4 regions of the Spartinivicinus ruber genome follow, and region 3 is predicted to be linked to each of the others. Evidence: predicted binding sites of a transcription regulator. Region 3 holds the regulator's gene; each other region holds the start of a gene.
What was found. Region 3 encodes LexA, which represses DNA repair genes until DNA is damaged. Its sites were predicted from a motif close to TACTGTNTANNTANACAGTA; they were not measured.

Region 1 (8,108 bases), 2.3 Mb from region 3:
TTTAACCTGCTGTAATGGCTGGCCAACAAGTTGCAGAAACATTTTTTTAGCGACTTCATTCGCTTTTTCAAGCTTAATAGTTCTGCCAGCCAACAGCCCTTCTGCCGGCCTCACAGGCTCTGCTACTACACTATTAGGAGTGAACCCTGCGGCAGGGACTCCATTTACACTCATAGTCATCAATATCTCCAAACTGCCTTAACAATTCACCGTTAATAAATACAAATAGGCAACACTTCATATAGTACTCATAATTGCTGAACAGTTACTTATCAATAAGCTGTAACTTTTTAGCTAACAGCAACTTTAGATACATATTGATACAACTACTTATGTAACGATGATGGATCGATAGTTGTATAATTTATTTTTTATACGTCAGCTTTAATCGGGAAGAACCAATGTCGGAAAAACCAACGAATCAAGCCAACCAGCAGTGGGGTGGCCGGTTTTCAGAGCCCACAGATCAGTTTGTCGCTAAATTTACTGCTTCAATTGATTTTGACCAACGACTCTATCAGCAAGATATCAATGGCTCTTTGGCTCATGCGGCGATGTTAAATAAAGTTGGTATCTTAACTGATCAAGAGCTATCCGACATTCAGCAAGGCTTACGGGACATTCAAACAGCCATCGAAGCAGGTGAAATAGAATGGTCTGTAGCGCTGGAAGATATTCATATGAATATCGAAGCACGCCTGACTGACCGTATCGGTATTACTGGCAAAAAGCTCCATACAGGCCGTTCACGTAATGATCAAATTGCTACCGATATACGACTGTACCTTCGGGACGAAATTGATATCATCTGCCAGGAAATTACTCGACTACAAAACAATTTAGCTGACTTGGCTGAACAAGAAGCTGAGACCATCATGCCTGGTTTTACCCACTTGCAAACCGCACAACCCGTTACCTTTGGCCACCACCTAATGGCTTGGTTTGAAATGCTCAGCCGTGATAATGAGCGCCTACAAGATTGCCGCAAACGGGTGAACATCTCTCCTTTGGGTGCTGCGGCATTAGCTGGAACCACCTACCCAATTGATCGAGAATTTACAGCACAACAATTGGGCTTCAGCAAACCCAGTGAAAATTCGTTAGATTCAGTCAGTGATCGGGATTTTGCTATTGAGTTTTGCTCTGCGGCCAGTTTAATCATGACTCACCTGTCGCGTATTTCCGAAGAATTAATTCTCTGGACTTCAGCTCAGTTTAATTTTATTGAGCTACCCGACAGGTTTTGTACTGGCTCATCCATCATGCCACAAAAGAAAAATCCCGATGTACCTGAATTGGTTAGAGGTAAAACAGGGCGTATAACCGGCCATTTAATTTCATTACTGACGCTAATGAAATCTCAACCATTAGCCTATAACAAAGATAATCAAGAAGACAAAGAGCCACTCTTTGATACTGTGGATAACTTAAAAGGCTGTTTACGTGCCTATGCTGATATGGTGCCTGCCATAAAAGCGAACAAAGCCAATATGTATGAAGCCGCAAAACGTGGTTTTTCCACTGCAACTGATTTAGCCGATTATTTGGTGAAAAAGCAAATGCCCTTCCGCGATGCCCACGAAGTGGTAGGTAAAGCCGTTGCTTATGGTATTGCACAAACTAAAGACCTTTCCGAAATGAGCTTGGCAGAGTTACAGCAATTTTCAGATATTATTGAAAACGATGTGTTCGATGTACTAACTCTGGAAGGTTCAGTCAATGCACGAAACCACATTGGTGGAACAGCACCAGCGCAGGTTAAAGCTGCAGTTAAGCGGGCTAGAAAAGCATTAACGTCGAGATAAAATAACTTCAGTATAAAACAAAAAAAGGGTATACAATGTATACCCTTTTTTATTTAGACTATAATTAATGGATTAAATTAAGCTGTTTTTTTACGCTTTTTTAACCTAATCACAGATAAGCCTAAACCAAGTCCTAATAAAGCAATACTACCTGGAACAGGCACTGGATTTACTGGGTCAACAAAATGAAGGCCACCAGCACCAGCAAATTGCACATCAGAGCCATTACCGATTTCAACATTAATCAGCCTACCGTTATAAGCTCCAAAAGTTTTGCGAGAAGCTGAAATTTGGATGCTATTAATACTCTCACCAATGGAAAGACCAAAATCAGAAAGGTCAAATAGGCCAGCAAAAACCCCTTTACGTTGATTAGCCGTACTTACCCCAGGACCAATTAAGTTATCAGCAAAAATATCCTGATAAACTCCATTAATGGTTACGCCAATAGTACCGCCCCAAATAATATTAGGACGGTACATGAAAATAGCACCATCCTTCCCTGCTCTGTTTTTAATTGGGTTTGCATAAGTCAAGGTAAGATTTTTATTCATGGAATTACCATGAGGCCAGAAGGTATAGGTACCAGAAAGTGGATTATCATCACCCACTCGATGTTGCCCAGCCCCAAAGTTAGCACCCTGATAGCTTACTGATGCTACCAAATCATTCGAATCGACATTATATTGATCATTAATCTTAATTAAACCAGCCTGAGCCTGCATGCCAACAAAGGTAAGTGCGCCAGCGATTAGTCCTATTTTAGTTATTTTCACTTCTTAATACTCCTTAGTAAATTATTGACCTACTTTTTAAAATTCCAGCCCACCAAAAAGCTTCAATAACTAGGTAGGAAAAAGGAACAGGGTATGTAGCAAGTATCAGGCCAGCACTAAATTTCTCTATAATTACAGTACTTTAACACTTTAGTGACTGCCGAGTGTAAACTTTTCCGACTAGGCTATTCACCTAAAGTATGACGCCAATCAAATAATTTTTATAAGGAAATGAAAGTAAAGAGAGTTATTGGGTTAGAAGGAAGGGCATTTTATTTTAGTGATTGGGGTGGCAACAGCCACCCCAACAGGTAAGAAGCAATGAATATTAAATCAGTTGGTTATTAGCAGGCATTCCAAGGAGATACAACCACTTTGTTGCTCACCCCACCAACCATTTGCGGGCCATTATAAGTAAATTCTGTACCACTTTTTAAAACAAACCGAATTTTATAATTACCTTGTTTAATGCCTGTAAACTGATAATTTCCATTTAAAACAGTCACAGTAGAAGCAACAGGTTTGCTTGATTTACAAGTTAGTAATTGAACAGCAGCGCCGTTAATTCCAGGCTCATTTTCTTCTTGAATACCATTAGCATTTTTATCATTCCAAATACTATCTTTAATAGCGGTATTGTCAGCTGCTGCTGTAAAAGGAAGGGAAAATAAACCTAATAAAACTGAAATTGAAGCTACTTTTTTCAACATTGCTCAAACCCTGGCTAATAGAAAGTTAATATTCAAGTTCTTAAACAATGTGGATAAGATACCAGAGCTGATCAATATTCAAACAACCTAATCTAATTAGTATGACGCGTGTAACAAAGTAGATTGGGTAAGTATGATGCGGTTCAAAAACACAATTTCATTCGCGCAAAACACCGAAAAAAGCAGGCTTAGTGGTAGGTATTAGTACCTAAAAAATACTGACAAGCTTCACAGTTTTCTCCTAAGTAACTCTTAAGGGCACCTCTAAAAATAGTGATTTTTTTGTGAGAGCAAGGAAGCTCCGCACGGAGGGCCACAATGTATAAGTCATACATGAGGACCTGAGTACGGAGCTGACACAGCTATCGCAGAAAAAGTAGATTTTTAGAGGCGCCCTTAAATCTCTGGAGATAACAACTATTACCTCTCCAAGACAATTCGATAACGCGCTTTTCCACTATCTAAATGGGCCAGAGCTTCATTGACTTGATCAAATTTATACATTTCTACCATTGGTTTAATGTCATGCTGAGCCGCAAACTCCAGCATTTTCGCAATAGTGCCAGGACTGCCTACCGGAGACCCTGAAATAGAACGTTGTTGCATTATCAATCCGAACACATTGATATCCAGTGGCTCAAGAGTAGCCCCTACAAAATGTAGCCGTCCTTTGGGCTTAAGAGTTGATAAGTAAAGATTCCAATCCAGCTTCACATTGACCGTCGATATAAGATAGTCAAAACAATTCGCAGCAGCCTCAACGGCTGCTGCATCCCGAGAGTTAAGGGTATAGTGAGCACCGAGCGACTTCGCTTCTTCAGCCTTACGCTCGCTAGAGGTAAATGCTGTCACCTCACAACCCCAAGCATTCAAAAACTGCAAAGCTAGATGCCCTAAGCCCCCAATACCGATTACCGCCACCTTATCCGTTGGTTTAATATCAAACTGAACCAATGGATTAAACACCGTGATGCCACCGCAAAACAATGGGCCTGCCGACTTTACATCAATACCTTCTGGTAGCGGCACCACACATTTGGCATTAGCCCGCACCTTATCTGCAAAGCCACCATGATGTCCCACAATGGTGCCTTGAGCGGTTAAACACAAATTATGATCCCCCGCATTACAGTGTGAGCAAGCCTGGCAATAGTCAGCATGCCAACCTAATCCAACCAACTGACCCGCCTGTAAATGGGTAACATGCTCACCCACTTGAGCAACCCGACCAACCACTTCATGCCCAGCAACCAGTGGATATTCAGATAACCCCCATTCATTATTAATCATCGATAAATCTGAGTGACAAATACCGCAATAATCCACATCAATCTCAACTTCCTGAGGCCCCAACTCACCAGGGTCATATTCAAATTCAGTTAATTTACCTTTCGGTTCTAAAGCGGCGTAGGCTTTGATCATGGTTTGTCCTTAAAAATTTTATGATGTATTTGAAACACTAAAAATAGTTCTTTTGATTTTTAACCTATGACAATGACATTCAGTTTAACCAATGTTGTTAAGTAGTGTTTCTTTAGGTTAGATAAAATCTATGTGCAAAAAAAAACAGTAATTGAAGGTTAGATTTCAATTTTAATAGCTTAACTCAGCTGTCTTTAACCACCAGAAAACACAAGCACGCCATAGCGCTTTGACCTCTTTATGAATACAACATAAAGTGTCGCAGTTATATAGACTTGGTATAATCCGAGGGCAGTCTGCGCATATTTTATTGCTTCAACTGTTTTATAGAACATTTTTTATACAAAACCCTAAACTAAATATTAAGTTAGGTTTATAGGTATGACATCCATCAATCAAGATTCTATCAACAAGGCCTTATGGGCAGCCTGTGATACCTTCAGAGGTACCATCAGTGCCGATACCTATAAAGACTTTATTCTGGCTATGCTGTTCTTGAAGTACATCAGTGATGTATGGCAAGACCATTATGAAGCATACCAAAAAGAACATGGTGACGAGCCAGCGTTGATTGAAGAGCTAATGAAGCAAGAGCGCTTTGTGCTCCCCAAATCCGCCAGCTTTTACACACTCTGGGAACACCGCCACGAGCCTGGTAATGGTGAGCGCATTGACCAGGCACTGCATGCGATTGAAGAAGCGAATGGCAACAAATTAAAAGACGCCGGTAAGAGTGTATTCCAGGATATATCTTTTAACACTGACCGGCTCGGTGAAGAAAAACAAAAGAACACCATCTTACGCCACCTGCTAGAAGACTTTGCCAAACCTGAACTCAACCTGAAGCCCAGCCGGGTCGGTTCACTGGATGTCATTGGTAATGCCTACGAATACTTAATCAAAAACTTTGCTGCCAGCGGCGGACAAAAAGCTGGTGAGTTTTATACCCCACCTGAAGTATCCGAGCTGATTGCTGAGTTGCTGGACCCAAGGCCCGGCGATACCATTTGCGACCCAGCCTGCGGTTCCGGCTCGTTATTAATGAAATGTGGCCGAAAAGTAAAAGAGCACCACAACAGCAAAAACTATGAACTGTACGGCCAGGAAGCGATTGGCTCAACCTGGTCATTAGCCAAAATGAACATGTTTTTGCACGGTGAAGACAACCACAAAGTTGAATGGGGCGACACCATCCGCAACCCCAAGCTGCTGGATAAAAACGGGAATTTAATGCTGTTTGATATTGTTACTGCCAACCCGCCCTTCTCGCTAGATAAGTGGGGGAATGACGAAGCAGAGCACGATAAATTCAGCCGGTTCCGCCGAGGCATTCCACCTAAAACCAAAGGGGACTATGCCTTTATCCTGCATATGATCGAAACCCTCAACCCCACCACTGGTCGAATGGGTGTAGTAGTCCCCCATGGCGTATTATTCCGCGGCAGCAGTGAAGGGAAAATCCGCAAGCAATTAATTGACGAAAATTTATTAGATGCCGTAATTGGCCTGCCAGAAAAATTATTTTACGGCACGGGTATACCAGCGGCTATTTTATTATTTGCTCGTGATAAACAAGATGATTCCGTCATGTTTATCGATGGCAGCCGAGAATTTAAAGCCGGCAAAAACCAAAACCTACTTACTCAAGACAATATCGATAAAATCGTTAACACCTATCGTGGTGGCGAAAATGTCGATAAATACGCCTACGTCGCCAGTTTAAAAGAAATCCAGGAAAACGATTACAACCTGAATATCCCCCGCTATGTCGATACCTTTGAAGAAGAGGAAGAAATTGATTTAGTCTCTGTGCGGCAAGAAAGAGAGCAATTAAAGGCTCAATTAGCAGCATTGGAAGTGGAAATGGCTGGGTATTTGGAGGAGTTGGGATATGATGTATAGGATACAACAGCACAGCAACCACATTAGTATACAGAAGCAACTAATACTGGGGGTAATATGACCTCCACCGACAATGATAAACTAACAAGTGAAGGAAAGGGTTCCCTCTTTGAGAGTATCCGCCAAATAGTTGCCCAAGCAAAAAGCCAAATTCAGCGATCAGTTAACCAAGCAATGGTACATACCTATTGGCATATTGGTCGCCTTATTGTTGAACACGAACAAGCAGGCCAATCTCGTGCATCTTACGGCAAGCAACAGCTACAATCTCTATCACAGCAGCTTTCCCAGGAATTTGGAAAAGGTTTTGATACAAGAAATTTACGGAACATGCGCGCCTTTTATCAAGCCTTTCCAATTTGGAACGCAGTGCGTACCGAATTGAGTTGGACTCACTACCGAAGTCTGTTGAGAATTGATAACCCGAAAGCCCGAGAGTGGTATATCCAAGAAGCAATTGGACAAAACTGGAGTGCTCGTGCACTAGATCGGCAAATCAGTGTATTGCACTATGAACGGTTACTTTCAAGTCAAGATCAAGAAGCCGTTCAAAACGAAGCCAAACAGAAAACAGCCGTGCTGGCAAACTCTCCCGCGAAAGACTACCTACGCGACCCTTATGTATTGGACTTTTTAAACCTACCCTATGGCCGTTATGTAGAGAGCGATATTGAGCAAGGCTTAATTAATAATTTGCAGCAATTTCTGTTAGAGCTAGGTAAAGGTTTTGCCTTTGTCGAGCGTCAACAACGTATTAGCACCGAGGATCAAGATTTTTATATTGATCTGGTTTTTTACAATTTTAAATTAAAATGTTTTTTATTAATTGACCTGAAATTGGGAAAACTCACCCACCAAGACGCAGGGCAAATGGATACTTATGTGCGCATTTATGATCAACATAAAAAAGGACATGATGATAATCCCACCATTGGCTTAATCCTTTGCAGCCAGAAAAGTGAAGCGGTAGTAAAATACTCCGTATTAACTGACAGCGAGCAGCTCTTTGCAGCAAAATACCTACCCTACCTTCCTACTGAAGAAGAGTTAAAACAAGAACTTGAAAGAGAAAGAGCATTAGTTCTACAGCAGTTGGAGAAGAATAGTGAAGAGTAAGCAAATTATAGAGTTAATGGCCAGGTTTGGGATACGATGTGCAGGAGACAATAAAAAATGATGCCTAATGACTGGGATGTATTGCCTCTTGAAAAGTTAGCATTAGTCGAACGGGGAAAATTTTCAGCTAGACCAAGAAATGATCCAAAGTATTACGGTGGTGAAATACCCTTTGTGCAAACAGGTGATATTTCTTCTACTGGTACATACTTACAAAACTTCAGTCAAACTTTAAATGAAGAAGGCTTGAAGGTTAGCAAGCTATTTTCAAAAAACACGATACTTATAACAATTGCAGCCAACATTGGTGATACAGCCATAACTACATTTGACGTAGCTTGTCCTGATAGTGTCGTAGCTATTCAACCATTTTCTAA
Region 2 (8,108 bases), 3.0 Mb from region 3:
CCAGGAGTTGATACTAACCGATTTAAAATATAATTTTTTTCAGAATCCTCTACTGCCACGTTATCAAACTAAGTTACCGAAAATAAATCATAAACTTACCAGTCCAGAGTTGAAGTTTATTGAGTTTCCTGGAGGGAAAACCACCATCGGTTATGAAGATAAAGGCTTTAGTTTTGATAATGAAAAACCACCTCATGAAATATTGGTACAGCCATTTTCCTTGGCAAATCGTCTGGTATTGAATCATGAATACTTAGCATTTATTGAAGACAAGGGTTACCAAAACCCCGAGTTTTGGCTGGCTGATGGTTGGGAGTGTATTTGTCGGAGCGGTGTTAATAAGCCACTATACTGGTATCAAAAAAATCGTGAATGGTATGAATTTACTTTATACGGCAGTATGCCACTTAATATGCAAAGTCCGGTATGTCATATTAGTTATTATGAAGCTGATGCCTATGCTCGCTGGGCAGGATATCGCTTGCCTACAGAACAAGAGTGGGAGTTTGTAGCAAAACGATACAGCCACCTAGCGGATGTTTTACCGAATTCCCCTTATCATCCATTGCCTCATACTAACACTTATGAAATCAATCATTTATTTAATCATTGCTGGCAATGGACCTTATCAGCTTATTTACCTTATCCTAAGTTTAAACCATTTATAGATGAAGTGGGTGAATACAACGGTAAATTTATGTGTAACCAAATGGTGTTACGCGGTGGGTCATGCTTGACTCCTCATGACCACATTAGACCAAGTTACCGTAACTTTTTTTATCCTAAAGACCGGTGGCAAATGACTGGCATCAGATTAGCAAATTAAAGGACTAAAAAATATGTCTACTAATACTGTTTTTTTCTATGATCGTTTAGCCGCTGCTAATGATACCAATGAAGAAATTTTACAAGATTTAACTGCCTCTCCTAAAAGAATAAAACCAAAATATTTCTATGATAAAGTGGGATCTCAACTATTTGATAGGATTACCCAATTACCTGATTACTATGTAACAAGAACTGAACTCAGTATATTAAAAAAATATTCTGAAGCCATTGCTCAGGCAGTTGGTAACCACACTTTATTAGTCGAATATGGTAGTGGTAGTAGTGAAAAAATCAGAGTTTTGTTAGAAGCTGTACAACCAAAGGCTTACATGCCATTGGATATATCCCGTGCTCACTTACTCGATTCAGCACAAAAGCTGGCTAATGATTATCCTTGGTTAGAAGTACATGCTGCTTGTTTAGACTACAGTCAACAATTAAGCCTGCCAAATACCGAGTACACCCATAAAGTAGGTTTTTTTCCTGGCTCTAGTTTAGGTAATTTTGAGCCAGAAGAAGCTAAATTATTTTTGCAAAGGCTAAAACAACAGTTGGGTGATGATAGTGCTCTAATTATTGGCATAGACTTAGTTAAGCCAGTCGAAATTTTGAATAAAGCTTATAACGACAGCCAAGGAGTGACAGCCAAGTTTAATAAAAATGCTCTGCTGCATCTAAATAAGCTTGTTAATGCTAATTTTAACCCTGAACTATTTTCTCATAAAGCTTTTTTTAACAATGAAAAAAGTCGCATTGAGATGCATCTAGTAAGCTTGATCGACCAGATTATTACTATTAATAACAAAAAAATTCGTCTAGCTAAAAATGAATCAATTCATACTGAAAATTCTTACAAATATACAACTGCAGACTTCATTAGCCTAGCAAGTAGTGCTGGTTTAGCTTGTACTCAACGTTGGGTTGATGACAAGCAATGGTTTGCTATTTTTTATGTAGAATAACTATTTTAAACGACTAATAGTCCATGACTAAGCAGCGGCTGATATCTGTTTGTTATGTGTATTACAGTGTTTAGTAGAGCAAGCAGGAGTAAGTACGACTGGGTAGTATTCTTTTACTGCTCTGTGCCCATTAAACTGCCAACGTTCGATTAATATCGAGTTTTTTAGTTTGTTATCTTCGGCATTTACAATTAACTCAATAAAACTGCCTGATTCAACATAGGTGGCTATTGGGGTGATTAAATCATCCAAGTCACCTTCTGGTGTTTCAGATAGAACTATTTGATTAATATTTCCATTTTTATCAAACTCTACAGAAAAACCAGATTGCTTAAACTCATCCATGATAAATGGCTGTTGGTTGTCATAGGTAATATCACTACGCTGATAACATAAAGCTTCTAATAGAGGGATAAATTGTGAACGGTGAATAAAAAAGTGTGAATGGTAATGACAATATTTGTCCATCATAATTCCCGTAAAAATTACTAGAAAAATTTTCTTAATTAATTTTATTGACAACTGTGTATACGGTGTACAACTACTCCCCAAACAACATTGTCTACATACCCTGTAATATTAATTGGTTTAGTCTGTGGGTTGCGAGTGATTAGCCAAGCTTTATTTTTAGTCAGTTGTATTTCTTTGACTGTTAACTCTTTTTTTTCTAGCTCTGCAATGACAGTGCTGCCATTTTGAGGTGTTAAAGAGCGATCCACCATCAAAAGGTCACCTGAGCGAATCCTTACTTCTAGCATAGGTTCCCCCTCAACCTGAACAAAAAAAGTGGCCAATGGATCTTTCACTATAAACTCATGAAGATTGATCTTGGCCTCAGCATGGTTGTTTATGGGAAATGGGTCTCCAAATGCTGAGTGATTACTGAGCAATGGTACTTTCTCTGTTGGCTGAATCTGCTTAGCCGTAAATAGCTGAGTGACGTGCATGATGATAACCATATACTGTATTTATATACAGTATATTAATCGAAAATCTGGTTAAGGCAATTATTAATTTCTATCTTATAAAAGATTCTGATAGCTTTTTATTTTAATGAAATGAGCTTTAACAATTATGAAGTTAGTTATTAACCACGATCTTTTTGGTGTTAGTTATAGGTAGTTAGGAAAGGAGCACTGGCTGGATAAAAAAAAGCCACATAGGTTTATGTGGCATTTGTTCAAATTTCAACGGCAGGTTATTTATGATCAGGCAGTTTGCATATGCCCTTGTACGTGGTTAGCCAGATTATAGAGTGAATCAACACGGTTATGGATCGTTTCTGCTATGTCTTGCTTCTGAAACTCAGAAAGGTTCTCTAGCTTGTCCAACATTAATAAGTTTAAGTGCAAGCAAGGGCTTTGGGCACGAAACTCTCTCAAGTCGCCGTTTACTAATACAGGCAAGAACTGATGTCCTTTATTCTTAAGGAAGCTGTTAAGCACTTCTAGGCCTTGGCCTAAAGGGTAGATCTTTTGCTGTTGCTTAATTGGTAGCACCATATACAGCTTTTTGGTTTTATTCACTGTATTCGCCACGAGCATAATATTAGTAGGGCGAATAGCACTTTCATCAATATGATTGAAAGTATCATGAAAGCAATAAAAATTGGGAAGTATCACCAAACCACTGTTGTAGTTATTTGGTGTTATAACCTCATAGTTTGAGTACAGTTTTGAAACTGTTGGACTGTACACGCAAAAGCAATCTGCAATCAGTTTAAAAAAGTCGATTGCCTTTTTGCGATTAAAAATATGATTTAGATCCCATACTAAGTCTTTGTTGTCGACGTCCGTATAGCTAACCATACATTCACCCTGCTTCCTGCCATTAAAAGAAACTTGTGTTACAAATTAAACACTATATCGGTAACATTGGGAAACGTTCTTATTTCTGATTTGTTAACTAATTATTAATAAAATGTGATTTAACTCATATTATTCATTAATAACTTTTAAATAAAAAAGCATTTAAATCAAGCATTTGTTTTGAATTCATGAGGTTTCTAGTAAAACATTTATAAAAAAAATAATTCAGGTGAGTATAACTGATTGGTCAATTAAAATTATCTATTGATACTTGTACTTTAAATCATCATAAATGTTATTAAAAAATCATTTTTTATAGCTAAATAGTGTACTTTAATAAAAGCCATATATTTTACATTGAGTGAGTAACAAGTTAAGTGTCTTTACAGTCCTATACTCTTTGCTGTGAGTATATATCGCTTCATTTCTACACCTAAAAATGTGTATCTCTTGCTTGGATTTGACTACTGGTCTATGTAGCCTCCAACCTTGTATACTCAAGGGGATACTTGTGATAGCAATAAACAAAGGGGGCATATTGCTAGTTATCGACGACTCTTCCTACCGTTCACTAAGTTATAACAGTCGTATACGTTTTCTGGTGGTTCACTATACTGCAATTAATTTTGTCGAGGCAGTGGCTGCGCTCACCACTAATGTGAGCGCTCACTATCTTCTACCTTGTTTAGAGGATTCTAGCTATCCTTTCCCTGACTTACGTACCTTTAAGTTGGTAGATGAATCGCAACGAGCTTGGCATGCTGGCATCAGCGCCTGGGAGGACAGAGTTAATATCAACGACCAGTCTATTGGTATCGAGATTGTTTATCAGCCAGAGGAAAGGGCTAACTCAGCAGATTTGGATTTTCCTGATTATCCTACCGATCAAATCAAACAGTTGATTTTATTGTGTAAAGACATACTACAACGTCACCCCGATATTACCCCTACCCGTGTTGTTGGCCACTCAGACATTGCTCCAGATAGAAAGGCAGATCCTGGGCCAAAATTTCCATGGCAGCACTTATACTTGGAAGGAGTTGGGGCTTGGTATAATCCCGAAACTGTTGAATACTATCAACAGCAGTTTCGTAAAACCCTGCCATCTGTAATGGAAGTTCAACAAAAGCTGAAAGCCTATGGTTATCCGATAAAGCTGACAGGTGTAGAGGATGAGCAAATGCGACAGGTTGTGAATGCATTTCAAATGCATTTCAATCCCGAGTCTTATTATGGTCAGTTAGACATAAAAACCGTGGCAGTACTTTATGCATTAGTGGATAGGTATTTTTAGCTTTTAACTTTATTAGGGGACTTTTACTTATCAGCAGTAATATCTGTGTAATGTTTTAACACCCATTTATATACCAATGATTTTTTCAAGCGAAATAAAGCGATATTAATTAGGTCTACATCTTCTTTAGCAACAGAACGTTTGCTAAATAGCAAATGAATACTATTATCGTGAACAACTAATGGGTGAAATTCAAATTTTCCAACCAGTTTCATTTGACGCGTTAAAAAGGTTGCAGCTACTTGATCATCAACGACAGCTGTTAACCTACCTGCTTCAAGTAACTTCATGCGCTGTTCTGGACTGGAAGTCAAGTGCACTTTTTGTTTTAGGTTTTTATCTTCAAGCACTTTTTGAAACTCAGGGCCATAATAAGCACCATTACTAGCTCCAATTTTAACGTCGTATTTATTGAATAGCTTCATCAAATTACTGGCAGGATATTTTTTTGATTCTCCTTTGCGGAAAACTAATAGCATTACTTCCCGTCGATAAGGATCAGAATAATAACCATATTTTTGTCGTTCTTCAGTAATTGATGCGGCTGTCACCATATCAATTTTGCCTTCTTTGACCAAATTCAGTGCACGTCGTCCAGGAATTTCTTGAAGTTTGTACGGACATCCCGCTGCAGTAAGTAGCAGATCCATAATCATAGCATCTAAACCATCAGGTTGGCCTTTATCCTTGGTCATAAAAAAAGGCTCCCATTTATTCCATGCAGCCTCAAGTTGTTTTGAACAGGCAAATACACTTGTAACGGTTGTTAGAAGAAAGAATAAAAAAATAAAAGCCTGATGCCACTTTTTCATAACAAGCCCCGAAAAGTGCAAATTAATTTAAGGTAAGCTTATATGATATGGTGGAAACTACCACTACTTTAGTGTTATTCTTAAAACTTATTTATTTTTAAATTGTGGATTCCTTTTCTCAATAAAAGCTCGCATACCTTCTTTCTGATCCTCGGTTGCAAATAATGCATGAAAAGTTCTACGCTCAAATAAGATACCTTCTTGTAAGCTTAACTCTAAAGCACGATCAACAGCTTCTTTTGCCACCATAGCAGCAGGCTTTCCATAAACAGCGATAGTTTCTGCGGCGGCAATAGCTTCATCTAGCAATTTATCATCTGGAATAATGCGTGCAACTAATCCAGTACGTTCAGCTTCTTCTGCGTCTATCATTCTACCAGTTAAAATCATGTCCATGGCTTTGGATTTACCTACTAACTTGGTTAATCGTTGTGAACCACCTATCCCAGGTATAACGCCAAGTTTGATTTCTGGTTGACCAAATTTAGCGGATTCCGCAGCAAAAATCATGTCGCACATCATTGCCAGCTCACAGCCACCTCCCAGTGCATATCCGGATACCGCTGCAATTGTTGGTGTGCGTAATGCTGTGAAACCATCCCAAGCAGCAAAAAAATCTTGATAAAACATGTCCATATAAGATTGGTTAACCATTTCTTTAATATCAGCCCCAGCAGCAAATGCCTTTTCTGAGCCGGTTATGATAAAACAACCTATTTCGGGATCTTGATCTAATGGTTGTAAAGTAGTGACTATTTCTTTCATAATCGCTGAGTTCAGCGCATTTAACGCTTTTGGTCGATTCAGTTTAACAATAACTACTCGCCCTTTGCGTTCTATTAAAATATTCATAGTTTCCTCATTGCATCATTTTTATTAGATAAAACTTCCTTATGAATCCCAAATAGCACCATATGCAGGAATTCCTCGAATTTCTAAGCCATGGACAACTTCATAAGTTAATTTCTGATTTGAAATACAAATAACCGCTTCGGCATTAAAATAGCGATAGGCTAAATAAGCCAGTTTAACCATATCTGGTTTACCACTTTCAGTAGTGTCCCAAATAGTAGCATTAGGCTCTGCTGCTAAGATTTCATCGACTAAAGCATCTCCGTAAGTTTTACGAGGGCTTCTTGTTGACCAAACTAAATGAGCAGGAACTTCTTGGGCCAATAAATGAGGTAGGCAAGGGCCTATTCCACTACCTGTTGCTACATAAACAACTCGTTTAAACAGTTTTTCAATGTTGGCAACACCTGCTGTAGGAATACCTTTTACCCATACATGACTTGGAGGGCTATCAATAAATGCACCAGTCCAATCACCTGCTCTCGAAATAGTTAAGCGATATCCTTTTTCACCGGGTTTGGGTACATTGGCAAAGGCGTGCCACTCGGCAAGTGGATTTAAACTAATTGCCATAGATGATCCAGGAAATGGCGTTACACCATAATTAAAGCGCGCCAATGCAACATGGGATGAAGGGGTAACAATTTCGACAGGCACTTTTTTTAATCGTAACCAGGGAATAACAATGCTAATTGTCACTGCAATTAACAGCCAAAAACCAACACTGGTAAATAAAGTATCCGCTAATGTGTTATCCCTCTTTTGGTCGTTAACAAAAATGACTGTTTGCATCCAAAATAGCAGTAGCGCAGTCCAGCCTCCAAAGCGGTGGATTAGCTCAAAGTTATTATGAAAACGAGCACGATTGCTAGGTAAAGCCATCACTACGATTAACATTAATAGTGCTAATAAAACATAGGTAATAACAACTGTTCCGAGCGATATTCCTGGTAGATTACTTGTAAATTGATAAGTGATGGAACCAGCAAAAGCAGCGAACCAAATAGTAGCAGCAACAGCACAACCGCTATGTAAGCCACCAAAGTGATAAATTTTGCCCAGTGTCCAGCGAATGGATAATGGCCAGCTCGTAGGTGCTCGGGTTGCAAGCCAGAACAAAAAATTAATAACATATTGCTGGCGCATTATGATGGCAATTGACATGTTAATAACCACTATATTGGATATTCCACCAAGTGCAACCCCTTCAGCAGTCCACCAGTTATATTGGAACATACCCAATAAAAGCAAACTTAAGTTAACTAATGCCACTAAATAAACAAGACGGTTGTAGTGCATTAATTTTTCGTGCTTACCCAGACGTTGCAATAACCTTTTTTCTTTAGGTAGTTTTACACTGGGTAACTTAATCTTTGATGCATCTACCGGCTGATTAGCCGGTTTTATTTTTTTATTAACTGGTTTTGTTGATTGTTTTTTTAATGGCTGTTGGCTTGTTATTGGTTTAGATGTGTTTTTGCTCTTAGCTGTCTGCTTAGTTTGATTTTTGTTGTTTGCTTGTTCTACTATTGTAGCTTGCTCTGTTACTGAG
Region 3 (8,108 bases):
TAATAGCTCTGATTGTTAATTAAGGTTCCGCCTATTCTACATTATTTATCGATTATTACAGTGTTTTTAGTTTTTCGTGGATTGCTAACCGACGGGGATGCTCCTCTAATTTCTGCCAGTTAAGTTTTGCATTCCCTTTTAATGGTTCAATATTAACATCTGTTGTCAAATGATTATTCAGTTCGGCAACCACCGCTTTTGCTCCTGCCACATTATTACACACTAACAATAACTGACAGCCCGCTTCAAGCGCTGCTAATGCACGTGATGGATAATCACCCGCCTGACTCGCAGCGTGCATGGTTAAATCGTCACTAAAAATAATACCCTTAAAATTCAAAGACTCTCGCAACACCGTTTGTAGCCAATAACGAGAAAAACCAGCAGGCTCTTCTGCCACTTGTGGATATAAAACATGCGCAGGCATAATCCCATCTAACAACTGTTGCTTAATTAGTGCAGTAAATGGCAGCAGGTCAGCTTGCTCTATTTCGGTAAAGGGCCGATCATCACAGGCAATATCATGATGGGTATCTGCCGCTACACTGCCATGCCCTGGGTAATGCTTACCGACTGTTGCCATTCCTGCTTGTTTCATCCCTACACAATAGTTGCAGGCTAATTCAGCAACGGTCTTAGGCTGCTCTGCAAATGCACGAGAACCAATCACCTGACTGATGGGTAAACCTAAATCTAAAACGGGTGCAAAGCTTAAATCTATGCCTGAGGCAATCACCTCACTGGCCATTAACCAGCCTAAATCTTCTGCTAATTGACAGGCTTCAACTGGATTATGTTGATAGTGCTCCCCTAGCCGACAGGCAGCGGGTAGTTTGGTATAACCATTAACCAACCGTTGTACCCGCCCCCCTTCCTGATCAACCGTAATTAATAAATCTTGCCGTACTGCTCGGATTGATTCCAATAATGTTAATACCTGCTGGCGATCTACCACATTACGGGCAAATAAAATCACCCCAGTAACCGCAGGCTGGTTTAACAACCAACGCTCGTCATCCGTTAGCGATATTCCTGCTAAATCAACAATTACCTGACCTGGCATAGGATTTACCAATGTTTATTGTTTACTGAAATTAAGGCTCAATTATCACTTGTGTATATACTGGCATACGCTCAAATAGTTCAATAACTGCATTATTACGCATCCGAATACAACCGTGGGAGGCGGGTATTCCCATTGGTTCTGTGTCAGGGGTACCATGGATATAAATATACCGTCGCATTGAGTCCACTTTCCCCAAGCGGTTATAACCAGGTTCCTGTCCACTTAACCATAAAATACGGGTTAAAATCCAATCGCGCTGGGGAAACTGACTGGCTAATTTCTCATCATAGACTTCCCCTGTAAATCGTCGCCCAACAAATACAGCATTTAATGGGCAGTTAGCACCGATCTTAGCTCGAACAAGGTGTCGGCCCAACGGGGTTTGAAAGCTGCCTTGCTGCTGGCCAGTTCCATTCGCCGCTGTAGAAATCGGGTATTGTTTAATCAGTTGATTATCATCAAACAATTTAAGGGTTTGTTCGGCAATGGAAACATAAATAACAGGCATCACTCACCGTACACACGCATGTAAAATAAACGATTAAACCTCTAGGCTGGTAGCAGGCAAATCAGCTTTCATGCCTTGAGCTAAAAACGGCACCAGTCGTTTCATAACCGCAGGTACAGAGGTATGCTCGTTGTATTCACTTTCAGCAATATCCCGTAAAGCATCTAATCCAGACATAGTAAATGCCACTGAACCAACCATAAAATTAACACGCCAGAAAATTTCTACAGGTGGTAAATCTGGTGATGCTTGCACGACCAAACTAACAAAACGGCGAAACACATCTCCATATACTTGTTCAAGGTATTTGCGTAGATGTCCTTGAGACTGGCTAAAAGCTAGTCCTAGCAAGCGCATAAACACCGATAGGTCATTCTTGCCTCGAGCTTCTACAGAGAGTATTTGCTGAAATAGCAGATTAAGCAGCTGTTCTGGAGTGGGTTGACGATCGGCTAATGATGCTTCAAATTCATTAAGCTTCAAAGTGAGTTTTTTACAAAAAGGCTCCAAGAAACGTGCAAATACAGCCTGAATGAGCGCCTTTTTAGAGCCAAAATGATAATTCACTGCCGCTAAGTTTACTCCAGCTTTACTGGTAATAGTCCGTAATGACGTTTCGGCAAACCCCTTTTCTGCAAATAAAGCCTCTGCAGCATCTAATATTCGTTCAACAGTTTCTGATTGTGCCATAACAAATTTAAAATAATTAATTAAAAACCTTAGCCCCCTACCCTCATCAAAACTTGTCGTAAAAGCTGAGAAATATTTGGGCTAGGGCCTGTTATAATCTTCAAACGTTTTGAACATACGTTTAATACGTATACAAGTCAAGCAGGCTTTCCCTTTTCCTGCAAGTGATATTGAACGCTACAAAGTAAGGAAACACCCTGATAAAAAACAACAAGGTACTTGAAAACTATTGAAGGATAGGCAAAACTGGATATAATCACAGTAACTGTATAAAATCACAGCAGCAGTGTTAGCCTGCAATTATCTAAAGCATTATTAGATAAGCTGAAGCATATAAAACAGCAAAAATCCAAATGCGTATAAGGAGCCATCTCAATGGCTAAACTAACAGCCCGACAGGCTGAGATTTTTCAATTTATTAAAGACCATATCGAAGATACGGGTTTCCCACCCACCCGAGCAGAAATTGCCCGACAGCTAGGGTTTCGTTCAGCAAACGCTGCGGAAGAACACCTCAAAGCCCTTGCCCGCAAAGGCGCTATTGAAATTATTGCAGGCACATCTCGTGGCATTCGCATCCCTAACGAAACCCAGCAAGGCATCCCAGTGGTGGGTCAAGTAGCTGCTGGCTTTCCAATTTTAGCCGAACAGAATATAGACAACTACTGCCAGATACCCGCCAACTTTTTCAAGCCCCAAGCTGATTATTTTTTAACAGTAAAAGGGATGAGCATGAAAGACTGCGGTATTCTTGATGGTGACCTATTGGCAGTACATAAAACATCCGATGTACATAATGGTCAAATTGTGGTGGCTAGAATCGAAGATGAAGTCACTGTCAAACGGTTTGAGCGCAAAGGTGATGTTGTATTACTCCACCCGGAAAATAACGAATTCAACACCATTGAAGTGGATTTGCACGACGGAAACTTTACTATCGAAGGCATTAGTGTTGGGGTAATAAGACACTAAGATGCTACCAACGCCTCTCCCCTATGAGGAGAGGCAAAAGAGTTTTTAACGATGTTAGCTTTTAGTTAGTCATATCTAACTGTTTTCGCAACTCTTTATTTTTTCAACTCCTTCATCGCTTCAATTAAGCTGCCAATAAACCATGCACAATTAACTTGTTGCGACTTATTCTGCAGTTTTGCACATTTTCATCAACTCTGATCCACAATCTACTCCAATATGGTAAACACAGTGAATTAGGCCAAAGATATAAATTTTTTGTCAGTGATACACTCCAGCCATAATTAGCGAACATGATAATAGGAATTAATCTCATGGAGTACAGTGGCAATGAAAATGATTCCAAGCCCAACTGTAGTACACCTAGTCAGCCACCTCACTTTCCTCTATCAACGAGTCACAGCGGCTTTACTCATATTACAGAAATTATTTTATCTTCTGCTCGCGTACCACTGACATCGTTTATTCCACCTATGTTGGCCCAGCTAAGTCATCATGAAAAGCAGCGCTGGCTAACGGTTGTCTGCTCAAAGCAGTACCACAAGCTTACCTTGAAGTGGCTACAGGATGCATACATTAATAACAAACAGGTTTTATTTCTAACAGCAACCAATGAAGGCTCTATTAAGGACCTAACTTTACAGGCTTTATCTCTAGGTAAAAGTCATACGGTAGTTAGCTGGTTACCGGTGTTGGACGAAGCTACCTTATCGGCTTTAGAGATTGCAGCAAAAAAGGGTAACTGCCATGTTATTAATATTAGACAACGTTAACCAGCCTATTATTTTGCGCTACTTACAAGATAAGAAGATTATTTACCAACCAATGAAATCGTTTGACCGGTCTTGCTGCTCTGTTCAGCCAACTGAATTATTTTAATTACTGCTAACGCTTGCTGCGCAGTTACAGCCACTGTTTTATTTTGCAAAATTGCGTCTGAAATGTTAGCAAAATAATGCTGGTATCCTCCTGCTTGCGTGGGATGAATACTTTCCCCATTTTCTTGAAACAAGGTCCCATAATTTTTTTCTGCTTCATTTGCCCAATTTTCATGCTGAGGCGAAAGCCCTTGTTTTAGCTGTTCTTCTTGTGGATCAAGGCCATACTTTACAAAACTACCTTTGGTTCCCTCTAATTGAAAACGCAACCCAGGCCCTGCAGAAAATGGGCTGGAGCGTAACACCACTTCATGATTAGGATAATGCAATTGAACATGGAAATAATCAGTGGTTGGTGAGTTTTCCCTTAACCTTCGACAACATGCAGTCAGTGCCATCGGCCAGCCAAATAAACATAACGCTTGATCTATCAGATGAGGACCTAAATCATACCAAATCCCCGTCCCTTCACCTGCTTGTTCGCGCCAGCGTTGTCGTACGATTGGCCTAAACCGGTCAAAGTGAGATTCAAATAAACGTATTTCACCCAGTGCTTTCGAATCGATTAATTGTTTTATGGTTAAAAAGTCACCGTCCCAGCGACGATTGTGATAAGTCGACAGTATCAGTTCTTTTGTTTTTGCTAGTGAAATTAATTCTTCCCCTTGTTCTACTCGCGTAACAAAGGGTTTCTCAACAATAACATGTTTATTACTGAGTAATGCCAGCTTAGCGAATTCATAATGGGTATCATTAGGTGAAGTAATAATCACCAACTGGATTGTATCGTCTTGAATTAATTGTTCGGCTGTATCATAAACCTGAATATCAGGGTTATCGGCTAATACTTGTTCTCTTTTACTTGAGCTGATAGCTGTTAATTCAAACTCCTTTAAATAGTTAATAAAAGGCAAGTGAAAAGTCTGAGCAGAAAAACCATAACCGATAATACCTGTTTTTATCATCTATCAAACCTTAAAACTTTTAACAATTTTGGCAATATTAAATGCAGTGTCTTCAATATTCTGTGCGGCAGTTTTTAAAGCATCAGTTAAATTCATTACCCCTGGTACCACACTAAATACTGCATCAATCCCTTGCTGATAAACCGCTTGGTAGCCAGCTCCCATGCTACCTGCTAATGCTATTACACAACAATTATATTGTTTAGCCCGTTTAGCAACACCAATCGGCGTTTTACCATAAATAGTCTGGCTGTCTATTTTTCCTTCGCCAGTGATCACTAGGTCCGCGTCAGATAAATAAGTTTCCAGTTGAATAGTATCTAACACAATATCAACACCACTTTCTAACTGGGCATTAAATCCCCCTAATAAAGTAGCGCCTAAACCACCAGCAGCACCCGATCCCGGTGTTGAAGCAATATCCCGATTGAGTGCTTGTTGCATGACTTTAGCAAAATGGCTTAAATGGTTTTCCAACTGTTGCAGCATAGGCTCATCAGCACCCTTTTGAGGACCATAGGTATAGGTAGCACCTGTAGGGCCTAATAATTGGTTATCTACATCACAAGCGACTTTAAATTCAACATTTTCTAGCCTGCTATCTAAGGAGTTAAAGTCAATCTGTTGTAAATTAGCCAGCCCTTCTGCACCTAGCGAAATTACATCCCCTGCGGTATTTAATAATCTTGCACCTAACGCCTGCAACATACCAGCCCCTCCATCATTGGTGGCGCTTCCGCCTAGACCGAGGATAAATTGTTTAGCACCGGCATTCAGTGCTTCAATAATCAGTTCTCCTATACCATAACTGGTGGCTTTTAACGGGTTACGTTGCTGAACTGGTACTTTCGCCAAACCCACAGCCTCAGCCACTTCAATCACTGCTGTAACACCATCACCCAATACCCCCCAGCAGGCGTCAACGGGTGTTCCCATTGGTCCAGTTACGCGACAAGTAAACTTACTACCCTGGGTACCAGCTACCATGGCATCAATCGTCCCTTCACCCCCATCGGCTACGGGTAGTTTAATTAACTCAGCATCAGGCAACACTTGTTGAATACCCTGCGCAACAGCATCCGCTACCTCAATGCTGGATAGGCTCTCTTTAAAAGAATCAGGTGCAATGACAATTTTCATTGGTTATTTTCTATCAAGTATTTATGACCTGTTAACACCATTTGATTTTAGTACGCCAGATTCGATAGCTTTGGTGAGAAAGCTCCATTTCACGACACCCTAAATCTATTAGTCATATAATCCATAAACAGCCTTCAATTGATTCATTCGATTCACCGCTAATACCGGATCTCTTAAAATACCTGCTTGGTCTGCTAATCGAAATATCTCTGCATAATGCCTTAAAGAACGGGCCGAATGCATGCCGCCCGCCATCGAAAAATGAGACTGATGGCCATTTAACCAGGCAATAAACACTACCCCTGCTTTATAATATTGCGTGGGCGCTTCAAATATTTTTCTTGATAAAGCCACGGTCGGGTCCATTAATCGATGATATTCAACAAAATTCCCATTAGCCAGCTCAGTTAATGCTTGCGCTGCCACTGGCGCAATCGGGTCAAAAATACCCAATAAGCCATGAGAAAAACTGTCGCCCTCCCCTGCAATTAATTCCGGGTAATTAAAATCATCCCCAGTAAACATTTTTACATTGTGAGGTAAACGCTGGCGTAATGCTAATTCATATTCCGTAGCTAACAATGACACTTTAATACCCTCTATTTTACTGGGGTTTTCTTTAATAATGGTCTCTACTGTATCCATCGCCTGCCAACTATTGGCACTGCCCCAATAGCCACTTAGCAGAGGATCAAACATATCTCCTAACCAGTGCAAAATCACCGGGTAACGACACCCCTGAATCAATTCAGCATAAAGAGACAAATAATCTTCTGGACCTCTTGCAACTTTCGCAAGTGCACGAGAAGCCATTAAAATCACTCGTGCACCCACAGCCTCGATAGCTTCTATTTGTTCAATATAGGCTTTACGCACATCATCCAAGTTAATTTGGGAAAAATCTATCAGTTGATCAGTACCTGCGCCTGCCGCTAAATCTGCACCTGGAATGGTGTTTGCCAACACAGTACTGCGTTTAATCAACTCTAAAGCGGTTGGCCAATCAACCCCCATCCCTCGCTGAGCCGTATCCATAGCTTCGGCTACTTTAAACCCCAGCTTCCACAAATACTCCCGATAAGCCAGGGTTGCTTCCCAATCCACTGCCGGCTTACCTTGCCAGGGATACAGCTCCTGTAAAGGATCAACCACTAAATGCGCAGCAGCATAAGCAGTGCGATTAAAAGGCGTATCTGGTATCACTTCAGCGAAACTACAAGACGACAAATTAAAACGTTCCAATTTTGAATTCAACGCTGGCAAGATAATCTGGTGAGACATTAAAGGCACCTCTAAATAGCTAATTCCTTCATATAATGGTTATTTGTTAATTAAATCAGCCCGTAGGGTTATTTTAAGTGAGTCCACTACTGTTATTTGAACGAGTTTATACTCATGCTATTGCAACAACTATTTAGAACGTTACAATAAACAAATACCTGTTGCAACTCTACACACTTGTTGCAGTAGGCACCTGTTTACTTGCAATATATTTAACTACCAGCGGCTAACCCCAAATCAGTTAGCTTTTGAAAAACTTACAATGAGAAAAAATAGTGAGTAAAACCAGTATTACTATTCCTGATATTGCGGCAGCCGCTGGGGTTTCAAAATCGACTGTGTCTTTAGCCTTACAAGACAGCCCCAAAATCAAACCAGAAACCAAGCGGAAAGTCTTAAAGGCCGCTAAGCAACTTGGTTATGTTTATAATAGAGCTGCGGCTAACCTACGCCGTCGTTCCTCAGAAATCATAGGGATGGTTATTAACGACCTGACCAATCCTTTTTTTGCTGAGCTGGCCGTTGCCTTAGAGCGCAGTTTTACTGACTCTGGCTATGTAGTGATGATGGCGAACACTTCTGAAGATATGCAACAACAAGCAAAGGTG
Region 4 (8,108 bases), 650 kb from region 3:
CAGCATGTTGCCAGGTGCAAAGGGCTCAAATAAACCACTACGCTTTAAATCAGCACCAATTATTTCAGCAACATCGTGAGGGGGAGTATCACCACCAAATGGCACCACCGCAATAGGCACAGCACTGTCATTACCTTGAGTAATTTCGATGGTCAAACCTGCCCAAGCAGTTTGCCCCACACATACAAATAGCAGCGCTGCAAATACAGCTTTTATATGTCGTCCTATCACCCTGTTAAATCCTCCGGTCTAAAAACAAATCTCATAGTACGAAAGTCTCTTTCAAAAGTTGCAGAATTCACCTGCCGTACTTCAGGGAAGCGCCCTGCCTTCTCTACTGCACGAACAGCTGCTCGGTCAAATGTACTATCTCCACTGGACTGAGTGACTGTGACATTAATCACCTCACCTGTTGGCACCATCTGAATTTGTAGAACCACCTGCATTCCTCTTCGAGCAGTAGGAGGTCGACTCCAGTAGTTTTGTACTGTCTGAGTTATCACTCCTACAATTGCTGTAACTTTTTCAGCTTGTGTTGCAGCAATACGGGCATTTTCTTCAGCTTCTTCTTCCTCTGCCAACAAAGCGGCTAGTTCAGCTTCTTGGGCTTTTTTAGCTACTTCTTGTTGCTTACGTTGTTTCTCTTCACGCTCACGTTTTAACCGCGCTTCTCTTTCCCTTTTTGCTTTTTCTTCACGCTGTTTCTTTAATTTTTCTTCTTTTAATCTTGCTTCACGGGCTTTCCGCGCTTGCTCTTCCTTTTGCTTTTTCAGTTTTTCCTGCTTTAATTTAGCTTTTCGAGCTTTTTCTTCCTGCTGTTTTTTCAGCTTAGCTTGTTGAGCTTTACGCTCTTTTTCTTGCTGAATGTGCTTTTGCTTTTCTGCTTCCGCTTTTCTTTTGGCTGCTTCTTTTGCTTTTTGTTCAGCCAGTTTGTCTTTATCAGGCTGAGGAGGCTTTTGTGCAGGTGGCTTTTTAGCTGTGGCTGGTTTATTGGCAGCAGGTTTTAAGGCAATCAATTTTGCCTTCACATAATCCGGTGTTGCTTTAATAGGCGGCTGATGCTCTTTCTGCCAAATATTTACTACAGCTAATATAGCAGTAATATGAAGCACAATAGCTATCGTAGCAGGTAAGGTATAACCGTTAGGCAATCTCACAACAATAACTTCTTAATTTAACCAGTTTGTTCTTGAGGATCTGTAATCAAGCCAACATTAGGCACACCAGCTGCTTGTAAAGCAGCCATGGCTTGAACCACTGTGCCATAGTCAACCTGCTGATCACCTTTGATTAACACTAAGCGGTTAGGTTTAACCTTCATTATTTTGGCAACTTGCTTTTGTATTTTTTCTAAGGAAACAGCTTGCTCCTGGTCCTTACCAATATTGATATAATAAGTACCATCGGGTTTAACCGACACAACAATTGCTTCTTCATCCTCCTTAACATCAAGAGGCTTTGCATCTGTCTTAGGCAAATCCACATTCACACCCTGCGTTAACATAGGAGCAGCCACCATAAACACAATCAAAAGCACCAACATCACATCAATATAAGGCACTACGTTGATTTCAGACATCGGCTTTCGCCGAATACGTTTAACAGCCATTATGGTTATCCCTGCCTAGATCGGGTGTGTACTTTGCGATGTAAAATACTGGAAAACTCATCAGAAAAAGTGTCATAGCTATTTAATAACTGATCTACCTTTGCAGAATATTTGTTGTATGCAACCACTGCAGGGATAGCAGCTAATAGCCCCATTGCTGTTGCAACCAATGCTTCTGAAATACCTGGCGCCACCGTTGCTAAAGTTGCTTGGGTTTGGTTGGCTAAACCTCGGAATGAGTTCATAATCCCAATAACTGTACCAAATAGCCCAATATAAGGACTAATTGAGCCTACCGTTGCAAGGAAGGGAAGATTTTGCTCTAAGCGCTCTTGCTCTCTTGCCAGCGCCACTCGCATGGCACGCTGAGTACCTTCCATTACTGCATCAGGATCAGCATTAGAGTCCTGACGTAGTCGAGTAAACTCTTTAAAGCCTGCTCTAAACAAATGCTCCATACCATTATCAGGATCAGGTTCATTGGTAACTTGGCGAAATAATTTACTTAAATCCATACCTGACCAGAACCGATCTTCAAAGGCAATTGCACTTCGCTTGGTATTCGACAATAAAAAACCACGTTGTAAAATCATGACCCATGACACAATAGATGCCATGAGTAGTACCAACATCACTAGTTGTACAATCCAGCTGGCGCCGGCAATTAAGGACCAAATTGACATTTCTGCCACAATACTTACCCTCAAGCTATTTTATGTACGGTGACACAGCCTCACCAGGCGAAAGGCCGATCATACCACCTCTCTTTACATGTTTTCGTGAAATTACCTAGAGTAATTGTATTTTTTGTTGCAAACTGGTTGGAATCATTGTTGGCCTCATATTAATTGGCGACACACAGGCCACTTTTACTTCAGCTTCACAGCACAATGTATTTGTCCGACAATTAACTACTTGTTGTATAAAAATAATAGCTACTTTTGTCATCTTTTTTACAACTGCTGTCACTTTTAATTCATCATCCAACCTAGCTGGGCTGCGATAGTTTATTGATGAACTATGGACAACAAACATCACATTTTGTTCGAGAAGCGAGTGCTGCTCAATATCTAGGCTACGCAATAAGTCAGTACGCGCCCGCTCCATAAACTTCAAATAGTTTACGTAATAAACAATTCCACCAGCATCAGTGTCCTCATAATATACTCGACAGTGAATAGCAAAATTATTCACACACGGTTTCCTCAAATAAAAATCCAACGAGAGCCACACCCTATAAACAGAAGCGCAGTACTAGCAAATCATACAAGATTCATAGTGTTTTCAAAAATAGGGCTGGAGCATTTTATTGAGTTGATCAGCAAGCAGCTAGATCAAGACTGCTCGGGCACTGAAAGCCCGAAGTGAAGATAGGCCCGTTCGGTAACCACTCGACCTCTTGGCGTGCGCATAATAAAACCTTGTTGAATTAAATAGGGCTCCAGTACATCTTCAATAGTATCCCTCTCCTCACTAATGGCAGCTGCCAAACTATCCACACCTACCGGGCCACCAGAAAACTTTTCAATCATAGCCAGCAACAGTCGTCTATCCATCTGATCAAAGCCTTGACTATCAACATCAAGCATACTTAAAGCCTGATCAGCAATCTGCTGGGTAATCACGCCAGTTCCTTTTACTTCTGCAAAATCCCTCACTCGCCTTAATAAACGATTAGCTATTCGCGGTGTACCTCGCGATCGTTTGGCAATCTCTATTGCCCCTGCTTCTTCAAGGGATACGCCCAGTATCCTTGAAGAACGCTGAACAATAATGGCTAAATGTTCTACAGAGTAAAATTCCAACCGCTGAACAATACCAAAACGGTCGCGTAAAGGAGAGGTCAACAAACCTGCACGGGTCGTAGCACCAACTAAAGTAAAAGGAGGCAAATCAAGCTTAATAGAACGTGCTGCAGGTCCTTCGCCAATCATAATATCCAGCTGATAGTCTTCCATTGCAGGGTATAAGACTTCTTCAACCACAGGGCTTAAGCGATGAATTTCATCGACAAATAACACATCACCTGCCTCCAAATTGGTGAGCATAGCAGCTAAGTCTCCCGCTTTTTCTAGCACTGGCCCTGAGGTAGTTTTTATTTGCCCCCCCATTTCGTTAGCCAAAATATTGGCTAAGGTGGTTTTTCCCAGCCCTGGTGGCCCAAAAATCAGGGTATGATCCAACGCCTCGCTACGCCTTTTAGCCGCTTCGATAAATATACTCATTTGCTCACGCACAGACGCTTGGCCGATATAGTCTGCCAAACTTTTCGGGCGAATCGCACGATCTTGCTTTTCTTCTATAGGGTTTGAAGTAGTAGTGATTAAACGATCAGCTTCAATCATCGTCTATAGGTTACCTGTTTTGTCAGCCTAGCTGGTTCGCCGCTACTTTTTACTAATAAAGTCTTTTACTAAAGCGATTCTCGCCCAGTTTATTACAACTTAATATTGTCACATGCTGCTTTATTGTAATAAATGAGCTGTTAAACCATCGCTTTTAACGCTTGACGAATTAATTCTTCACGGGGCAACTCCTGGTCGGGGAGCGCTTTGATTGTTTTAGCCGCTTGCTGAGGTTTATAGCCCAATGCTACCAATGCACTAATCGCATCATCCAAATGACTGGCAGCCGGTATTGAGATTTGTTGACTAGTATTTGAAGTCACATCTGCATCAGCAGGCAGCCAACTTGCCAACTTATCACGCATCTCAACCAGCAAACGTTCAGCTGTTTTTTTGCCAACCCCAGGCAGTTTAACCAAGCTTGCAACGTCATTATCCTGAACCGTTCGCACAAAACTTTCAGAACTCATACCAGACAATATAGTGAGAGCCAGCTTAGGCCCTACGCCATTCACTTTAATCAGTATCCGAAATAACTCTCTTTCCTGCCTGGCAGCAAAACCATACAACTGTTGAGCATCTTCTCTTACTACAAAGTGAGTATGAAGCACGACAGACTGCCCGACTTCTGGCAACTGATAAAACGTTGTCATGGGTGCATCTACTTCATAAGCCACCCCTTGGACATCAATCAACAAGTGCGGTGGTTGCTTTTCCAGTAAAATCCCGTTAATTCGACCAATCATTACTCAATATTCTCATTGACTATTTCGTACACTATTAATGTATCCAGCCTTAACAGATGTGGAGCAAGCATTTAGATGCCCTACTAACGGATTCGACGCCGACGGACACTACGAGCGCCGACAATTTTAATCAAGCCTTGCTGGGTATGGGCATGACAGAGAGCAACCGCCAGCGCATCTGCAGCATCACTGGGTGGACAACGATTCAAGCACAACAACTGTTGTACCATATGCTGCACCTGACTTTTTTCTGCACTACCTTTACCAACCACAGACTGTTTAATTTGTCGTGCTGAATATTCAGATACTGGCAAGGCATGGTTAACTGCAGCCACTATAGCAGCACCTCTCGCCTGCCCTAACTTTAATGCTGAATCAGCATTTCGAGCCATAAACACTTGCTCCACCCCCACTTGCTGTGGAGCAAACTGTTCAATAATAGTGGAAATACCTTGAAAGATTTGCGATAGCCTTTCTGGAAGCAGCTCACCACTGGTGCGAATACAGCCACTGGTCACATATTCACAACGACTACCCAACTGATTGATTATGCCATACCCAGTTACTCTCGAACCGGGGTCAATACCAAGAATAAGGCTCATATTACGTTAAAAAAAGGCTATTTTAATAACACTGTACACTTATACATAACTTGAAGCCAATTTTATTTTGAGCCACCTCTTACAGAGTAATGGCTAGACAGTTACAAAGTAGCAACGTTAGTTACTAAAAACCTGTACCTTACATGCCATTTTAAGCGTAGGCTTATACTGTAACTGACAATAAGTAAAATAAAGATGGAATCATCCTGGTTACTACTCAAAATATCAGCCACAGTTGGCTTACTGTTTTTGCTAATGTTATTAGGTTGGTGGTTAGTTGCTTAGCAACTATCAAGCTTAATGGATTCAAAAACAAGAACGGCCACTAGACTGTTAGTGGCCGCTGAATAAATAATCGTAGTCTATTGATCTACTTCAAATATTCAAAAAGCAAAGATATACCCGTTATTCCAATGCCTCTGCAGGGAAGTCTGCATTAGTATAAACATTTTGCACGTCGTCCAGATCTTCTAACCGATCAATCAACTTGATAACTTTTTCTGCTTGTTCATTATCAAGTTCCGCCATAGTAGAAGCAATCATTGTCACTTCAGCATTAGCAGGCTCCAAACCTGCAGCGACTAAAGCATCTTTAACCTGGCCAAAATCAGAAGGATCAGTAATAACATCAGTTGACCCATCATCATTGGCAATCACATCCTCAGCACCAGACTCAAGACTGACTTCCATTAATTGTTCTTCATCAGTACCAGGAGCAAAACTGAACTGCCCTTTTTTTGAAAATAAATAAGCAACCGAACCATCAGTACCAAGATTCCCACCATGCTTACTGAAAGCATGACGCACTTCTGCCACAGTTCTATTGCGATTATCCGTCATCACTTCAACGAGCACTGCCACACCACCTGAGGCATAACCTTCATAGGTAAGCTCTTCCATGTTGTCAGCTTCATTGGTACCAGCACCACGAGCAATGGCTCGATCAATGGTGTCTCTGGTCATATTGGCTGCCAGTGCTTTATCCATTGTTGCACGCAGCCGAGGGTTATCTTCAGGTATTGGACCACCCTGCTTTGCTGCAACAACCAATTCCCGGATGATTTTAGTAAAAACCTTTCCCCGCTTGGCATCTTGAGCAGCTTTACGGTGTTTAATATTGGCCCACTTACTATGACCTGCCATAATTCTTCCTCGCTAAGATTAAATCTAAGAGAGATAGATTTTTCTTCAATCTAATGAGTTAAAAAGGGTTAGCTGGTATCCAACTAACCCTTCAAATGTTGTTCAAATAATTATTCTGCAGCAGTTGACTTACGGAGTCTGATATTTAACTCACGAAGCTGTTTACTATCCACTTCTCCTGGCGCATCTGTTAACAAACAGGCAGCACTTTGGGTTTTAGGAAAAGCAATAACTTCGCGAATCGAGTTTGCACCCGTCAATAACATCACCAGACGGTCCAAACCAAACGCCAAACCACCATGCGGTGGGCAACCATATTTCAAAGCAGATAATAAAAAGCCAAACTTCTCTTCAGCTTCCACTTCACTAATGCCCAAAATATTAAACACTACTTGCTGCATATCTTGTTGGTGAATACGAATTGAACCACCTCCAAGCTCACAACCGTTCAACACCATATCATAAGCTCTGGACAATGCTTGTTCCGGGTGTTCTTGAAGCTCTTTAACAGAGCATGCTGGTGCAGTAAATGGATGGTGTAGTGGTGTTAAATTACCTTCACTGGCGTCTTCGAACATAGGGAAGTCAACCACCCATAACGGAGCCCACTCTTTAGTGTAAAGATTTAAGTCTTCACCTAGTTTTAATCGTAATGCCCCCATCGCCTCGTTAACCACTTTGGCTCTGTCTGCACCAAAGAAAACAATATCGCCATTTTCAGCGCCTACAGCTTCCATTACCGCCATCACTTGTGACTCGATATGCTTGACTATGGGGGATTGTAGCCCTTCCACTCCTTGGCTGAGGTCATTGACTTTAATCCAGGCTAACCCTTTAGCCCCATAGATACCGACATATTTACCATAATCATCAATTTGCTTACGAGTCAGCAGGTTAGCGCCATTGGGTAAGCGAAGTGCAACAACCCGGCCTTTCGCATCATTGGCAGGGCCATTAAATACTTTAAACTCTGCATCTTTAACCAGTTGATCGATATCAACCAGCTCTAGTGGAATCCGCAAATCTGGCTTATCACTGCCAAACCGTTGCATGGCCTCCTGATAAGTCATTCTTGGAAAGTCACCTAACTGAACACCCAACAAATCATCAAACACCTGACGTACTAAACCTTCTGCCATTCCCATAATGGCATATTCATCCATAAAAGAGGTTTCAATATCCACCTGGGTAAATTCTGGCTGACGATCAGCTCTTAAGTCTTCGTCACGGAAACATTTGGCAATCTGGTAATAGCGATCCATCCCTGCCATCATCAGTAACTGCTTAAACAGTTGTGGTGACTGAGGCAACGCAAAAAACTCGCCTGGATGGGTACGACTGGGAACCAGATAGTCCCTAGCCCCTTCAGGTGTAGCACGAGTCAAAATAGGGGTTTCAATATCCATAAAACCGTTCGACTCAAGATAATGCCGAATAATAGAAGTGAGCCTGGCTCTTACTTGTAGCTTTTCGAGCATTTCTGGGCGACGCAAATCCAGGTATCGATATTTCAAACGAATATCTTCCCCCACCTGAACATGTTCATCTAACTGAAATGGAGGCGTTGCCGCAGTATTCAGGATTTCTAAGGCACTACCTAACACCTCAACTTCACCGGTCTTCATATCAGGGTTAACAGTACCTTCAGGACGATGCCTAACCC

Region 1: a site for LexA is predicted at 3,508-3,527, ahead of G4Y78_RS02790 (SdrD B-like domain-containing protein). Genes of this name have one in related genera too.
Region 2: a site for LexA is predicted at 2,751-2,770, ahead of G4Y78_RS28135 (LexA family protein). Genes of this name have one in related genera too.
Region 4: a site for LexA is predicted at 5,332-5,351, ahead of ruvC (crossover junction endodeoxyribonuclease RuvC). Genes of this name have one in related genera too.

The regions. Positions count from the first base shown of each region.
Region 1 is NZ_CP048878.1:602,013-610,120, reverse strand. Features, by position in the region: gene G4Y78_RS02805 (hypothetical protein) at 1-180, opposite strand, end outside; gene argH (argininosuccinate lyase) at 402-1,805, shown strand; gene G4Y78_RS02795 (PEP-CTERM sorting domain-containing protein) at 1,883-2,581, opposite strand; gene G4Y78_RS02790 (SdrD B-like domain-containing protein) at 2,926-3,291, opposite strand; gene ahr (NADPH-dependent aldehyde reductase Ahr) at 3,712-4,713, opposite strand; gene G4Y78_RS02780 (type I restriction-modification system subunit M) at 5,095-6,615, shown strand; gene G4Y78_RS02775 (PDDEXK nuclease domain-containing protein) at 6,673-7,731, shown strand; gene G4Y78_RS02770 (restriction endonuclease subunit S) at 7,789-8,108, shown strand, end outside.
Region 2 is NZ_CP048878.1:6,234,014-6,242,121, reverse strand. Features, by position in the region: gene egtB (ergothioneine biosynthesis protein EgtB) at 1-826, shown strand, start outside; gene egtD (L-histidine N(alpha)-methyltransferase) at 840-1,790, shown strand; gene G4Y78_RS28140 (hypothetical protein) at 1,818-2,261, opposite strand; gene G4Y78_RS28135 (LexA family protein) at 2,303-2,737, opposite strand; gene G4Y78_RS28130 (hypothetical protein) at 2,999-3,598, opposite strand; gene G4Y78_RS28125 (N-acetylmuramoyl-L-alanine amidase) at 4,110-4,892, shown strand; gene G4Y78_RS28120 (substrate-binding periplasmic protein) at 4,916-5,704, opposite strand; gene G4Y78_RS28115 (enoyl-CoA hydratase) at 5,792-6,556, opposite strand; gene G4Y78_RS28110 (hypothetical protein) at 6,596-8,108, opposite strand, start outside.
Region 3 is NZ_CP048878.1:2,875,962-2,884,069, reverse strand. Features, by position in the region: gene nagZ (beta-N-acetylhexosaminidase) at 56-1,063, opposite strand; gene G4Y78_RS13680 (L,D-transpeptidase) at 1,095-1,574, opposite strand; gene G4Y78_RS13675 (TetR/AcrR family transcriptional regulator) at 1,608-2,264, opposite strand; gene lexA (transcriptional repressor LexA) at 2,640-3,236, shown strand; gene G4Y78_RS13665 (SulA-like leucine-rich domain-containing protein) at 3,551-4,009, shown strand; gene G4Y78_RS13660 (oxidoreductase) at 4,048-5,079, opposite strand; gene G4Y78_RS13655 (glycerate kinase) at 5,083-6,219, opposite strand; gene G4Y78_RS13650 (dihydrodipicolinate synthase family protein) at 6,328-7,500, opposite strand; gene G4Y78_RS13645 (LacI family DNA-binding transcriptional regulator) at 7,776-8,108, shown strand, end outside.
Region 4 is NZ_CP048878.1:2,224,500-2,232,607, reverse strand. Features, by position in the region: gene tolB (Tol-Pal system beta propeller repeat protein TolB) at 1-231, opposite strand, end outside; gene tolA (cell envelope integrity protein TolA) at 228-1,157, opposite strand; gene tolR (protein TolR) at 1,175-1,609, opposite strand; gene tolQ (protein TolQ) at 1,615-2,292, opposite strand; gene ybgC (tol-pal system-associated acyl-CoA thioesterase) at 2,399-2,803, opposite strand; gene ruvB (Holliday junction branch migration DNA helicase RuvB) at 2,944-3,954, opposite strand; gene ruvA (Holliday junction branch migration protein RuvA) at 4,095-4,700, opposite strand; gene ruvC (crossover junction endodeoxyribonuclease RuvC) at 4,784-5,302, opposite strand; gene G4Y78_RS10480 (YebC/PmpR family DNA-binding transcriptional regulator) at 5,708-6,445, opposite strand; gene aspS (aspartate--tRNA ligase) at 6,556-8,108, opposite strand, start outside.